One region of the Luteimonas sp. TWI662 genome, then DNA from elsewhere that is predicted to be linked to it. Evidence: riboswitches for the same ligand, from Rfam matches in the RefSeq annotation. Region 1 holds a riboswitch; the other holds the start of a gene.
What was found. A riboswitch is a leader RNA that binds a small molecule or an ion and turns the genes downstream of it on or off. The one in region 1 is predicted to bind cobalamin.

Region 1 (7,519 bases):
AACACCACTCGCATTCGGCGATGTCGATGTCGTTGGAGCGGACGTAGTACGTGGTCTTGATGCCCTCGCGCCAGGCGGTCATGTGGAGGTCGAGCAGGGTGCTGGCGCGGATGGTGCTGGGCACGTACAGGTTGAAGCTGATCGCCTGGTCGACGTGACGCTGGCGGCGTGCGTTCTGGCGCACCGACGCGAACTGGTCGACCTTGTAGGCGCCCTTTTCGTAGAACGGCCAGGTCTCGAGCGACAGCCCGGGGGCGGCGACCGGACGCCGGTAGTCCTTCTTCTCCTCGTAGTAGAACGCCGAGTAGATCGGGTCGATCGACGCGGTGGAGCCTGCGATCTGCGCGGTCGACATGTTCGGCGCGACCGCCATCAGCCAGCCGTTGCGCATGCCGTTGACGCCGACCTTGGCGGCCAGTTCCAGCCACGCGGGCGAGTTGTAGTCGCGGTCGCGGAAGTAGGCGCCGGTGTGCCAGTCGCTGCCGGCGAACACCGAGTAGGCGCCCTTTTCCTTGGCTAGCTCCATGCTCGCCTGCACGGTCAGGAAGTTGATGCGCTCATACAGCGTGTCGCTGAAGTCCTCGGCCTCGGGCGTGTTCCAGTGGATGCCCTTCTGCGCCAGCAGGTGATGCCAGCCGAACGTGCCCAGGCCGATCGCGCGGTACTTCTGGTTGGTGATCGTGGCCTGCGGGACGGGCAACTGGTTGAGGTCGATGACGTTGTCGAGCATCCGCACCTGGATCGGGATCAGGCGCTCGAGCACGTCGGTGATCAGGTCGCCCTGGCCCTCCTGCGGCACGATCGCCCGGCCCAGGTTCACCGACGACAGGTTGCACACGACGAAGTCGCCGGCCTGCTTGGTGGTGACGATCTGATTGCCGGAGATGATCTCCTGCATCATCTTCGTCGGGCTCATGTTCTGCAGGATCTCGGTGCACAGGTTCGACGAATAGACACGGCCGACGTGCTTGTTCGGGTTCTTCCGGTTCACTTCGTCGCGGTAGAACATGAACGGGTTGCCGGTCTCGAGCTGCGACACCATGATCCGCTTGAAGATCTCGATCGCCTTGACGGTCTTGCGCGAGATGCGCTCGTCCGCGACGACTTCCTCGTAGCGCTTGCGGAAGCTGCCGTTCGGGTCGCCCTTCTTCTCGTCGAAGAAGTCCTGCAGGTAGAAGCCCTTGACGCGATGGACCTCGTGCGGGTCGAACAGATACCAATCGCCGCGGCGCTCGACCGCTTCCATGAACAGGTCGGGGATGCAGATCGAGGTGAACACGTCGTGCGCACGCAGGCGCTGGTCGCCATTGTTCAGGCGCAGATCGAGGAAGTTCTCGATGTCGCGGTGCCACACATCCAGGTACACCGCGACCGCGCCCTTGCGCTGGCCGAGCTGGTCGACCGACACGGCGGTGTTGTTGAGCTGCTTGATCCACGGCACCACGCCGCCCGAGGAATTGGGTACGCCGCGGATCGACGAACCCGACGAGCGCACATAGCCCATGTACGCGCCCACGCCGCCGCCGCCCTTGGAGACGCGAGCGATGTCGGTGTTGGAGTCGTAGATGCCCTGCAGCGAATCGTCGACGGTGTCGATGAAGCACGACGACAGCTGGCCGCCGACCTTGCCGGCGTTCTGCAGCGTCGGGGTCGCGACGGTCATGTACAGGTTCGACAGCGCCCAGTAGGCCTCGCCGACGAGCTGCATGCGGCGCTCGCGACCGCCGCGGGTCTCGTTCTGCATCAGATACAGCGCGATGGTGAGCCAGCGCTCCTGCGGCAGCTCGAACACGGCGCGCGAGGTGTCGGTGGCCAGATACCGCGTGGCCAGCAGGTACAGGCCGTTGTAGGCGAACAGCTTGTCGCGCTCGGGCTCGATCATGCGTCCGGCTTCCTGCAGCTCTTCCTTGGAATAGGCGCGCAGGATGTCGTTGGAATAGATGTTGCGGTCGGCCAACGACTCCTGCAGGCCGACGTAGGAGCCGTACTTCTGCTCGGCGTCGTAGAAGCGGTTGCGGCTGGCGCGCTTGTACAGGCGGTGCAGGTACAGGCGGGCGGCGAAGAACTCCCATTCGGGCGCGGTGACATCGACCCGGGCCTCGGCCTCGCGGATTAGGTGGTCGACCAGGTCGTCGGCGTTGACCGCGTCCTTGCGCTCGACGAAGCCGAACACGCTGCGCTTGTAGTCGGCGATATCGAGTTGCGGGAACTCGCCGTGGACGCGGTCGATGCTGCGCTCCAGGCGCGCGCGGTCGTACGGGATCCGGCGGTTGCCGGCTTCCTTGGTGATCCAGGTGGAGACGTCGGTGTCGACGTCGGAATTTTCAGCAATTGCGGTTTGCATGGCGGCGCTCGGGGGCGGCGGCACCACGTCGTCGGCGTCGACGGCGGACGGCGCCACAGGGGTGGAGGAAGCGATCGGGGTCGGGGGCGCGTCTGCGGGCGTCGAAGGGGCGGTCGAGACGGTGTCGTGGCTGGTCATGCGTCCTCTCTCTTGGTGTCCAGTGCATTCGCGCACGCCCCGGCCCGCCCGCGTCGGGTCCGGTGGCTGCGGACGGCTCGTGTGGGGCGAGTGCGCCGCGAGACGGCGACGGCGGGTGCCGTCGGGTTCCGCGCCGCGGACCCACCCCTGTGCGGAGCGTCCACAGCGGTCACCGCGCGTCGTGCTTTCGCGCGGCTGTCGGCACGGTACGGACTCATGGGTGAAGGCAGGCCTTCGGTCCCACTGCACCGGATCACTCCGGTGGCGGCGGGGACGTTCCCAATTACCGCTGCGGGGGCAGCACCGGACTGGCGTGGGGCGTCACCGGCTTCCCGTTTTTCATCCACAGGCTTTGTGGCTGCGGAACCGACGTGGCCCAAGATAGTGGGGTGGTCGGACAGCGTCAACGCTAAATGTGGGGCGGGCGCCCGGATCCGCGTCAGGCCGGGAATCGTGCGGCCTCAGCCGCCGGCCGGGCACGGGGCGATGCAGATCCGGCTGCGCCAGGCAACCCCGGAAGAGGCCTATTCAGCCACGGCGACCGCGGTCCGCGCCGCCAGGGCCGTGGCGGTCGCACGCGACCAGCGCGGCCAGTCGGGGGCCGGAATCGGCAGCGGCTGGTCGTGGTCGAGCAGCCGGCGCAGGTCCACCGCGGCGTAATGCGGCGCCAGCGCCTGGACCAGCGCGAAGCCGAAATCGCGCAGCACCCGGTCGCGGCGCAGCAGCGCCCAGGTGATGCATTCGGGCAGCAGGCCGTCCTCGACCGGCGGCGCGACCAGGCCGTCGTCGAGGTCGGCGCCCATTTCGTCGACGATGCCCACGCCCAGCCCGGCGTGGACATAGGTCCGGATCAGTGCACCGTCGCGTGCGGTCACCGCGAGGTCGGCTCGCAGGTCGGCGGCCGCGAACGCGCGCTGCAGCGACGAGGCGGGCTGCCGGCTCGATTCGTAGCTCACCAGCGGCACGCCGGCCAGGTCGCGCAGCCCGATCGGACGCGCCAATGCGGTCAGCGGATGGCCGGCCGGCAGCAGGACCCGTCGGCCCCAGCGGTAGAGCGGAATCGCCACCAGGCCCGGTGGCGGAGCGCCGGTGCCGCTGAGGATCGCCAGGTCGGCATGGTGTTCGGCCAGCAGCCGCAGCGACTCGACATCGCCTCCGGGCACCACATGCACCGCGACGTCGGGCCAGTCGCGCTTGAGCGCCTGCAGCGCCGGCGGCAGCGCATGACGGGCCTGGGTGTGGGTGGTGGCGATGCGCAGCAGGCCCTGGGCCTCGCGCCGCAGGTTGTCGGCCAGCGCCTGGATGTTGCCGGCCTCGGCGAGTAGGCGGCGGGCGTGCGCAAGCACCTGCCGGCCTTCGTCGGTCAACGCGGCGAGGGCGCGCTGACGGCGGGTGAACAGCAAAAAGCCCAGCGCGTTCTCCAGTTGCGCGAGCTGCTTGGACAGTCCCGACTGGGTCGCGTGCAGGCGGCGGGCGGCCAGGGTGATGTTGTGGCCGCATTCGACGATGGCGACGAAGCTGCGCAGTTGGGTGAGGGTCATGGCCAGGCCCGTGCCGACGGCGGGAATGTTGTCGCAACGCATGGTCGCCCACGGGCGCGACCGGCATGTCCCGCGGGCGACAACACTGTGTGCCGCGATCCGGCGACGCCGCCCGTCTACGCCGTGATCATCGAAGGCGGCTCAGCGACGCGCGGCTGGCACCAAATGCTCCGACAGCAAGAGTGCGTTGAGCAGCAGCCGCTCGGTGCCGTGCCAGTACTTGCGATGCGCCGGGTCGTCGGCGAACAGCACCACATTCCCGCGCCCGGTTGCGGCAATGACCGCCCACGGCGCGCCGCCGAGCCTGGCGCGGTTGCGCGTGGAGACGTAGCCGTTGACCAGCGGCGCATCGTCGATGCGCACGACCGTCGAGAAGCGGTCGCGCGCTGGCGGCAGCACCACCGCGGTTTCCTTGTTGACGAAGAGGGCGCGGCGCGGCACGCCGAATGCCAGCGGATGGCTGATGTCGGCATCGGCCGAGACCAGGTTGCCGGAGATGCGGTCTTCGGCCAGCAGGTCGCGACGCTGGCCGAAGTCCGCGCGGTCGGTGTCGTCCTCGTCGGGCGCCGGGGCCTGGCCCAGGCCGTCGACGAGCTTGCGATCGATGGCCCACTGCGAGGCGCTGCCGAAGGTCACCAGCGAACCGCCGGCGCGGACCCAGTCGCGCAGCGCCTCGACCGTCGCCTCGCTCCAGTCCTCGTAGTGGCCACCGGCCAGCACGAGGCTGGTGTACTCGCGCAACGGTGCGCGCGCGAGCTGGGTCGGGTCGAGCCGGGTCGCCGGCCAGCGCAACTGCTCGCTCAGCGCGAACCAGGTCGAACCGATCTCGGTCGCGTTGACGCCCTGGCCCATGATCAGCGCGATCGCGGGCTTGCGCAGCGGACGCACGCTGTCGCTGCCCAGGTCGATGCCGGCCACGCTCTGTCCGGTCGACAGCGCATGCGCGCGCACCCCGGCTTCGCGCGTGGCCGCATCGACCGCCGCATGCAGGGCCTCGGCCGCCAGCGCCTGTCCGGCGACCGGTACGACCAGGGTGCCGTAGGAGAACGCGGTCTCGCCGTCCGCGGTGCGCGCGGTGAACGGCTGGAATGCGCTGCGCACGCGGATGTCCTGTGCCAGCAGCGCGGCGAGCGCGCGCGGTGCGGCCTGGTCGCGCCAGTCGATCGCGTAGGCGTAGCGGGCTTGGCCGCCGATGATGCCGGCCTCGACCGACGGCAACGCCTGCACACGCGCGCCCAGCGCTGGCGCGCGACGCGCGCGTGCGAACGCGATGCCGTAGGCGTGTGCGATCGCGTACGAGGTGCTGCCGTAGACGCTCTCCTTCACCTCGGGCGTGGTCTCGAAGATCGAATGCACCAGCCGGAACTGCGGCTGTGCCGACGGTACGACGTAGGCGCTGCCGGGCGAGAACGTAGTGCCGTCGATCGTCGTCTCGCGCGCCAGCGCATGGACCTCGATGCGGTGGAGCAGCAGCAGGTCGAGCAGGCGCCGGGTCAGCGACGGGTCGTGCGCGTCGCCGAATACGAACGCGGCGGCATCGTGGCGGCGACCCTGGGTGAGCGCCGAGCGGAAGAAGTCCTTCTGCAGTGCCAGCAAGCCGGCTTTCTCGGCGACTGCGCCGCGGAGCGTCGCCAGCCCGGTCGCGACCTGATTGCGGATCGTGAAGCGGAATTCCAGCGGGCCGCCGGCGGTGTCCTGTACCAGGCCGCGCGAACTGCCCTGCTCGACGGTGACGCCGACTCCGCCGTGGAAGTCGGGATAGGTCGAGCCGTAGACCGGCGAAAAGTTGTCGAAGTTTTCCTTCGTGTAGTACAGCGAGCCGAGCGCGTCGAGGCCTTGGGCGTGGTAGCGCGCCAGCGTGACGTTGAAATCGTAGGAGGCCTGCGGCAGCAGCGGGCTGTGCATGCTCGCCGGCGACGGTTCGAAGTAGTACGTGCTGCCCGCGCCCATTTCGTGGAAGTCGATCTGCACGTTCGGTGTCCACTGGTGGAACAGTTCGATCTTGGGCCGGGTTTCACGCTGGGTGACCGCGAGCCAGTCGCGGTTGAGGTCGGTGAAGTAGTGGTTGGTGCGGCCCATCGGGAACGGCTCGACGTGCTCCTTGTCCAGCGGGTCGGCGACCGGCGGGTTCGACTTCCACGCGTTGTGCCAGTTCGCCGCGCGGTCGCGGCCGTCGGGGTTCTGCGCGGGGTCGATCAGCACGACCGCCTCGTCGAGCCAGCGCGCGGTCTCGGCGCCGCGGTGCGCGGCCAGGTAGTAGGCGGTCAGCAACGCGGCCTCGCCGCTCGAAGTCTCGTTGCCGTGCACGCTGTAGTACAGCCCGACGACGACCGGCAATTGCGTGGGCACGGCCGCAGCGGGATCGCGCTGGGTGGCGTGCGCGGCGCGCAGCGCCTCGAGCCGGCCGTGGTTGGCGGCCGAGGTGACGATGGCGGCGACCAGCGGGCGCTCCTCGTAGCTGCGCCCGATCTGCTGCAGTGTGATCCGGTCGGACACGCGCGCCAGTTCGCGGAAGTAGTCGACGATGCGGTCGTGGCGCGTGTAGTGGGTTCCCAGCCGATAGCCGAGGAACTGCTCGGGCGTGGGCACCTCGGGGTCGAAATCCGCGGCCTGGGCCTGCGGGAAGTAGTAGTCGCTCTGCGCGACCGCGACCAGCGGCAGCAGCGCGAGCAAGGCCAGCAGCATCCGTATCGGCGCACGACGCAAGAGGCGTCCGCGCTCGGAGGCGCGATGGAGGGGGGCGTCGGGCATGGGGCGTATCCGGTATGGGGCGGCGCCCGCGCAAACACATGCGTGCGCGTCGTCGCGGGAGCGCCGCTGAGGGCGCGGGAATCGGGGGTGGGGAGATCGGAATGCGGGGGGCCGGTCAGAACCGGTAATCGAACCCCACCTGGAAGTAGCGCCCGCGCAGGTCGTACTGGCTGAAGTCGTAGGGCGCGCGGATGCCGGGGAAGGACGCGTCGTGCGGCGGCGTCTCATCGCTGATGTTCTCGACCTTGGCGTAGAGCGTCAGCCGCTCGATGCCCGACCAGGCGAAGTAGAGGTCGAACTGGTCGTAGGCGTCCACCCGTGCCTGCGCGGCGCGCGCGGCGACGCTGGCCTTCTGGTCGTAGCCACCGGTGCGGTACCAGGTCAGGCCGGTGTCGAAGTCGCCGATCTTCCAGTCCAGGGTCGTCGTCGCCTTGTTGCGCGGCAGCGACGGGCCGAGGTTGCTGCCGGCGTAGTCGACCAGTGGGCCGCCGACCGTTTGCGGGCGCTTGTACTCGAGCACGTGGGTGAACACGCTCGACAGGCCGAAGGTGCCCGCGTTGGCGGTGCGCCAGCGCTGGCGCAGTTCGGCGTCCAGGCCCGAGGTCTGCAGTTCGCTGAGATTCTGGTAGCGGTTGTAGACGGCGATCAGCTTGCCGCGCGCATCGCGCACGACGTCGGCCGGATCGTTGGTCTGCACGATCGTCGTGGTGTTGCCGGTGCCCACGAGGTTGTCGAGCTCCACCCG
Region 2 (7,519 bases), on a different contig from region 1:
CGACGCGATCGCGCGGCTCAAGCCGGTCGACTGCACGACCAACCCGACGCTGGTGCGCAAGGCGCTGGACCTGCCGATCTACGCCGAGCTGATCGAGCATGAGCTCGAGCGCGCGCGCGGGCTCGACGGCGATGCCGATGCCGTGGTCCGCCAGGTCGTCGACCGCCTGACGATCGGCGTCGGCCGCAAGCTTGCCGGCCTGGTGCCGGGCCGGGTGTCGACTGAGGTCGATGCCGACCTGTCGCACGACACCGAGGCCACGCTCGCCAAGGCGCGCCAGTTCATCGACATGTACGAGGATGCCGGTGTCGGCCGCGATCGCGTGCTGATCAAGATCGCCGCGACCTGGGAAGGCATCCGCGCCGCGCAGCAGCTGCAGCGCGAGGATATCGACTGCAACCTCACGCTGATCTTCAACCGCAGCCAGGCGATCGCCTGCGCCGAGGCCGGCGTGTTCCTGATCTCGCCGTTCGTCGGCCGGATCCTCGACTGGCACGTCGCGCGCGGCGAGGTGCCGGCGACGATCGACGACGATCCGGGCGTGCGTTTCGTGCGCGATGTCTATGCTGAGTTCAAGCGTCGCGGCTCGCCGACGGTGGTCATGGGCGCCTCGTTCCGCTCGACCGCGCAGATCGAAGCGCTGGCCGGCTGCGACCGGCTGACGATCTCGCCCGACCTGCTCGAAGCGCTGGATGCCCAGCACGGCCCGCTGGCGCGCGCGCTGACGCCGGGCAAAGGCGATGGCCGGATCGACCCGCCGGTCGACGCCGAACGCTTCGCGCGTGATCTCAAGGCCGATCCGATGGCCGACGAGAAGCTGCGCGACGGTATCGCCGCGTTCGCCAAGGATCTCGCTGCGCTGCGCCAGACGATCGCCCAGCGGCTGCAGGCCGGCTGAGATGCGCGTCCGGCGCGCCGTGGGCGTGCTGGCGGCGCTGTTGGTCGCCGGCTGTGCCGGCGGCCCGCAGTCCACGGCGGCCGCGCCGGTGGTCGTGCCCGAGCATCGCCCCGGGGTGAGCATCGGCTACCTCGATGCGCCCGGCTTCGACAGCCGCGCATTGCTGCCCGCGCCGCCGGCGCCCGATTCGGTCGCGCGGGCCCTCGATGAGGCCATCGCGGCGCGTGCGCTGGCCCTGCGCGAGACCCCGCGCTGGCGGCAGGCGGCGATCGACGCCGACCTCGATTTCCCCCAGGCGGCCGACCTCTACGCCTGCGCGCTCGGCGTGCCGATCGACACGACCCATACCCCGCATCTGGTGCGGTTGCTGCGACGCAGCCTCGCCGACGCCGCGATCGACGGCCGCGCCGCCAAGCTGCACTGGCAGCGCCGCCGGCCGTTCCTGGCCAACGGCGCGCCGGTGTGTACGCCAGGCGAGGCCGCGCAGCTGCGCGACAGCGGCTCGTACCCGTCGGGCCACACCGCGATCGGCTGGACCTGGGCGCTGGCGCTGACCGCCGTCGCCCCCGATCGCGCCGATCCGCTGCTGCAACGCGGACGCAGCTTCGGCGAGAGCCGACTGGTCTGCAACGTGCACTGGTACAGCGACATCGTGCAGGGGCAGGTGGTCGGCGCCGCGACCTTCGCGCGGCTGCAGGCCGAACCGGCGTTCCTGGCCGACCTGGCGGCGGCGCGCGACGAGGTCGCCGCCCAACGTGCGCGCGGCGCCCGGCCCGAGGGCTGCGACGCGCAGACCGCCGCGTTGCGCCTGTCGCCGCTGCCGGCCGCCGACGATCGCTGAGGCCGGCGAGCTGCGCGACAATGGCCGCGCGATGAGTACGACACCTGTCCCAGACCCCGATCCGCGGCCCGAACCGCCCGAGGCCCCGCTGCCGAGCGACTGCTGCGACAGCGGCTGCCCGATCTGCGTCTACGACCTGCACGCCGATGCGATGGCCGACTACCGCGCCCGGCTGGCCGCGTGGCGCGTGCGCCATCCTGGGGTCGACTGACGCGCGCGGCCGGGTTTACGCGACCGCTGCGAAGCGCGCGGCGTGCCGGTCCAGGAACGCGTCGGCTTCGGCGCGCAGCCAGGCGGCGACGGCGGCGACGGCCGGTGTGCGCGTGGTACCGGGCGCGGCCAGCAGGCGGAAGTCGTGGCCGTCGAGCGCGGGGCCGAACGGGACCCGCAGCACGCCGTCTTCCAGTGCGTCGGCCACCAGGGCGACGCTCGCCAGTGCGATGCCTTGGCCGGCGATCGCGGCCTGGATGGCATGCGCTTCGTCGGAGAAGCCGAGTTCGCCGCCGTGCGTGTCCGGCAGGCCGGCCGTTCGGCACCAGCGCGGCCAGTCGGGGGTGTGGGCGTCCTGCAGTCGCCAGGCGTAGCGCAGCCGCGGCACGGTCGCCAGCGCCGTCGGGCCGGCCAGCGCCAGGCCGGGGGCGCAGACCGGAATGAAACGTCCAGGCAGCAGCGGCCAGGTTTCGACCTGCGGAGCCGGTGCGGGGCCGTAGCGGATCGCCAGCTCCGTGCCGCCGGCGGCCAGCCGGACCGGGTCGTCGGCCGCGTGCAGGTGCAGATCGACTTCGGGCGCGGCCGCAGCGAGCGCCGGCAGGCGTGGCAACAGCCAGCGGGCGGCGAAGCCCCGGGTCGTGCTCAGCGTGACCGCGGGGCGGCGCGTCTGCCGTTGCAGGTCGGCGACGGCGGTGGCGATGCCATCGAAGCCGCCGCGCACGCTCGGGTACAGGCGTTGCCCAGCCTCGGTCAGCCGCACCTGGCGTACTTGGCGTGCGAACAGCCGCAGGCCCAGCCAGTCCTCGAGCTGGCGGATGCGGTGGCTGACCGCGGTGGGCGTGAGCGACAGTTCTTCGGCTGCGGCCTTGAAGCTCTGGCGTCGGGCGGCGGCCTCGAACGCGCGCAGTGCGCTCAGCGGTGGCAGGCGGGCGGGGCGATCGTGCATGAGCGCAATTCATCCATCGGACAAGAAAACATCGTTTGTCGGGCTCTGGGCCGGCGCCAATCATGCCGGAGCGCCGCAGTGCGCATTCTCTCCCAGCTTCGCCAGGTGAATCATGCTCAGCTTGCTCCATCTCGACGGCAGTGCCCGTCCCGGTTGTTCGGGCGAGGTCCCGCACGGCTCCCATACCCGCCGGCTCGGCGCCCGTTTCGTCGCGCGCTGGCAACAGCGGCGCCCCGGCGATCGCATCGTCTATCGCGATCTCGCCCTGACGCCGCCGACCCATGTCGACGGCCGCTGGATCCATGCTGCGTTCACGCCGCCGGCGCAGCGCACGCCGTGGATGATCGAGCGGCTGTCCGAGAGCGATGCGCTGATCGATGAGCTGCTCGGCAGCCCGCTCGTGGTGATGGGGGTGCCGATGTACAACTTCGGCATGCCCGCGCCGGTCAAGGCCTGGATCGACAACATCGTGCGCGTGGGGCGCACCTTCGGTTTCGATCGCGCGCGCACCGGTGCGCCGTACTGGCCGATGCTGGCCGATCAGGGCCGCCGCGCCGTGCTGCTGGGTGCGCGCGGCGATCACGACTACGACCCCGGCGGTCGCAACGCCGGCGACAACCTGGTCGAGCAGGGCGTGATGACGCCGCTGCGCTACATGGGCATCACCGACGTCGATCGGGTCGCAGTGGAGTACGACGAGTTCGCCGATGCCCGGCTCGCGGCCTCGATCGCGCGTGCCGAGGCCGCGGTCGATGCGCTGGTCGATCGCCTTGCCGACCAGGCCGATGCGCGGGAGACGGCCGCCGCGGCGATGCCCGCTTGACCGCCCGTTCGCCCGGGGCTACCGTGTCGCCGCCAAGGTTCATCTCTTCATGCGAATGAAGCGATGATTAAAAGGGAAGCCGGTGCGCCGCATGGCGGCAATTCCGGCGCTGCCCCGCAGCGGTAACTGGAAACGACCCCCGTCAATGCACTGGCGCCCGTTCGGGCCGGGAAGCGACGGGCAGTAGGCCCGCCATCTCGCAGGTGGCCCGTCCATGAGCCCGAAGACCTGCCTCGGCCGTGCGCACCGACAGGCGCGCACGTACGACCTGGGGCCTCCGCGGGGAGGTGCACGGGCATCGCGCCGCGCACGTCGCGGCCGGTCCCGCACGTCCGCACGCAGGCTCCGGTTCGCCCGAGGGGGCGAAGGTCGGCCGTGTGGCAGGCGGGCGCGCGCAGGCGCGGTGCACGCCATGCGGACCCTTCGTTCCTCAATCCCACGCATTGAGGACGCATCCACCATGACCGGCATCACCAATCTCGGCTTTCCCCGCATCGGCCGCAAACGCGAGCTCAAGCGCGCCGTCGAACGTCACTGGCGCGGCGAGGCCGACGCCGCGCAGTTACAGGCAGTGGCGCGGGACCTGCGCCTGCGCCATTGGCGCCTGCAGCGCGAGGCCGGCGTCGCCACGCCGCCGAGCAACGACTTCTCGCTCTACGACCAGGTGCTCGACGCCGCCTTCGGCTTCGACGCGATCCCCGAGCGCTACCGCGCGCTGGCCGATGCCGATCCGCTGGCCGGTTACTTCGCGCTGGCGCGTGGTCATCAGCAGGACGGCATCGACCTGCATGCGCTGGAGATGACCAAGTGGTTCGACACCAATTACCACTACCTGGTGCCCGAACTGCAGGCCGGCCAGCGCTTCGCGCTGCGCGACGACAAGCCGGTGCGCGAGTACCTGGAAGCCAAGGCCGAGGGGATCGAGACCCGGCCGGTGCTGCTCGGGCCGGTCACGCTGCTGTGGCTGTCGAAGACCGTCGACGGCAGCGATCGCTTCGCGCTGCTCGATGCGCTGCTGCCGGTGTACGCCGAGTTGCTGGCACGCCTGCACGCCGCCGGCGCGGCCTGGGTGCAGATCGACGAGCCGGCGCTGGTGCTCGACCTCGACCCCGCGGTGCGCGCGGCCTTTGATCGGGCCTACGCCACGCTGGCGCAGGGCGCGCGGCCGAAGCTGCTGCTGGCGACCTACTTCGGCGCGCTGGACGACAACCTGCCGTTGGCCGCGTCCTTGCCGGTCGACGGCCTGCATGTCGATCTGGTGCGCGGGCGCGAACAACTCGATGCGGTGCTCGGCGCGCTGCCGGCCGGGCGCACGTTGTCGTTGGGGCTCGTCGACGGCCGCAACATCTGGCGCACGCGGCTGGACGATGCGCTGGTGCTGGCGCGCTACGCGATCGATGCGCGCGGCGGCGATGCGGTCTGGCTGGCGCCGTCGTGCTCGCTGCTGCATGTGCCGGTGGACCTGGCGGGCGAGACCGCGCTGGATGACGAACTGCGTGGCTGGCTGGCCTTCGCCCGGCAGAAACTCGATGAACTGCGCCTGCTGGCCGAGGCGCTGGCCGATCCCGATGCCGCCGAGCCGGCGCTGGCCAAGGCGCGCGATGCGATCGCCGCGCGGCGCGCCTCGCCCCGCGTGCAGCGGCCGGCGGTCGCCGCGCGGGTGGCTGCACTCGACGCGTCCGCGTCGCGTCGCGCGACGCCCTATGCCGCGCGTCGGGCCGCGCAGGATGCGCTGCGCCCGCTGCCGCTGTGGCCCACGACCACGATCGGCTCGTTCCCGCAGACGCTCGAGGTCCGGGAGGCGCGTGCAGCGCACAAGTCCGGCAAGCTGAGCCAGGCCGACTACGATGCGTTCATCGCCGACCAGATCGCGCAGTGCGTGCGCGTGCAGGAAGACCTCGGGCTGGATGTGCTGGTGCACGGCGAGTTCGAGCGCAACGACATGGTCGAGTACTTCGGCGAGCAGCTCGATGGCTTCGCGTTCACCAAGAACGGTTGGGTGCAGAGCTACGGCTCGCGCTGCGTGAAGCCGCCGGTGATCTACGGCGATGTCGCCCGCCCCGCGCCGATGACCGTGCGCTGGTCGCGCTACGCGCAGTCGCTGACCCCGCGGCCGATGAAGGGCATGCTGACCGGCCCGGTGACAGTGCTGCAATGGTCGTTCGTGCGCGACGACCAGTCGCGTGCCGATACCTGCCGGCAGATCGCACTGGCCTTGCGCGACGAGGTGACCGACCTGGAGGCGGCCGGCATCGGCGTGATCCAGATCGACGAACCGGCGCTGCGCGAGGGCCTGCCGCTGCGGCGCGCCGATTGGGCGGCGTATCTGGACTGGGCGGTCGAGAGCTTCCGCATCAGCGCCTCGGGCGTGGCCGACACCACCCAGATCCACACCCACATGTGCTACTCGGAGTTCAACGACATCATCGAGGCGGTCGCGGCGATGGACGCCGACGTGATCTCTATCGAGACCTCACGCTCGCGCATGGAATTGCTCGAGGCCTTCGTGCGGTTCCGCTATCCCAACGGCATCGGCCCGGGCGTCTACGACATCCATTCTCCGCGCGTGCCCGATGTCGAGGAGATGACCGCGTTGCTGCGCCGGGCGGCCGAGTCGATTCCGGTCGCCCAGCTGTGGGTCAATCCCGATTGCGGGCTCAAGACGCGCGGTTGGCCGGAAACACGCGCGGCGCTGTCAGCGCTGGTCGCGGCGGCGCGCACGCTGCGTGCGCATGCCGATCGCGGCCGGACCGAGGCGGCCCCCGCCGTGCCGGCCTGACCGCACTGGCCGATGCCGGATGTCGCGACGCGGCCGTCAGCGCCGGCCGACGTCGCGGCGCCCGGCATCGCCGGTCGCCCGCTGGGCCGGGTCGCGGCGCAGTTGCAGGCGGCCGGGCGTGCTGGCGTCGGCCACGATCGGATAGGCCTCGCACAGCGCCCCGACGAAGGCCAACGGCGCATCGCTGCGGAACACACCGGTCACGCGCAGCTCTGTCAGCGACGCGTCCTCGATGACGATCCGCTCGTGGCTGTAGCGGTTGAACTCGGCCACGACCTCGGCCAGCGTCGCGTCCTCGAACACCAGCCGGCCCGACAGCCAGGCCGGCGCGGCGAGCTTGCGCAAGGTGCCGATCTGCGGCGTGTCGAGATCGCGGCTGAGCCGCGCGGTCTGGCCGGCGACCAGGCCCAGCAACGGGGCAGGCCGGCCGTTGCTGCCGCCATCGAGCGGCAGCAGCACGACCTCGCCTTGGATCAGGGCGACGTCCAGCGTATCGGCGCGGCGATTCAACTCGAACTCGGTGCCGACCACGCGCAGGCCGCCGTGCGTGGTGTGCACCGTCAGTGGCCGGCGCTCGCGGGCGACGCGGAAGAACGCGCGGCCGCGGTCGAGGACCACCGTGCGTGCGCGCGGCCCGAAGGCGACGTGCAACCGGCTGTCGGTGTCCAGGCTGATGCGGGTGCCGTCCTCGAGCGTCAGCTCGCGGCGCTCGCCCACACCGGTGGCGTAGACACGCTCGGTCGGCGCGGCCGGCACCAGCAGCTGCCAGGCGCCGAGCAGCGCGAGGGCGAGGGTGGCGGCCAGACCTGCGGCGACCGGCCAGCGACGGCGGGCGCGCGGGCGGGGCGCCCGCTGGGGCGCCGCGACGGCGTCCAGGCGGCGTGCGATCTCGGGATGCGGCGCGTGCGTGCCCAGCCCGGTCCACAACTGCTCCAGCCGCTCGTAGGCGGCGCGATGGCGCGGGTCGGCGTCGATCCACGCCTGCCAGGCGCGCAGGTCGGTGCCGTGCACGTCGTCGGCGC

Region 2: another riboswitch for cobalamin. It lies ahead of metE (5-methyltetrahydropteroyltriglutamate--homocysteine S-methyltransferase); the one in region 1 lies ahead of ABE488_RS09475 (ribonucleoside-diphosphate reductase subunit alpha).

What each region holds. Positions count from the first base shown of each region.
Region 1 covers NZ_JBDJMI010000011.1:27,161-34,679, reverse strand. Annotated here, with positions in the region: gene ABE488_RS09475 (ribonucleoside-diphosphate reductase subunit alpha) at 1-2,482, opposite strand, end outside; cobalamin riboswitch at 2,665-2,868, opposite strand; gene ABE488_RS09470 (LysR substrate-binding domain-containing protein) at 3,007-4,023, opposite strand; gene ABE488_RS09465 (M14 family zinc carboxypeptidase) at 4,165-6,774, opposite strand; gene ABE488_RS09460 (TonB-dependent receptor) at 6,890-7,519, opposite strand, start outside.
Region 2 covers NZ_JBDJMI010000012.1:73,441-80,959, reverse strand. Annotated here, with positions in the region: gene ABE488_RS10270 (transaldolase) at 1-898, shown strand, start outside; gene ABE488_RS10265 (phosphatase PAP2 family protein) at 900-1,739, shown strand; gene ABE488_RS10260 (oxidoreductase-like domain-containing protein) at 1,771-1,950, shown strand; gene ABE488_RS10255 (LysR substrate-binding domain-containing protein) at 1,966-2,895, opposite strand; gene ABE488_RS10250 (NAD(P)H-dependent oxidoreductase) at 3,008-3,718, shown strand; cobalamin riboswitch at 3,737-3,969, shown strand; gene metE (5-methyltetrahydropteroyltriglutamate--homocysteine S-methyltransferase) at 4,179-6,497, shown strand; gene ABE488_RS10240 (FecR domain-containing protein) at 6,534-7,519, opposite strand, start outside.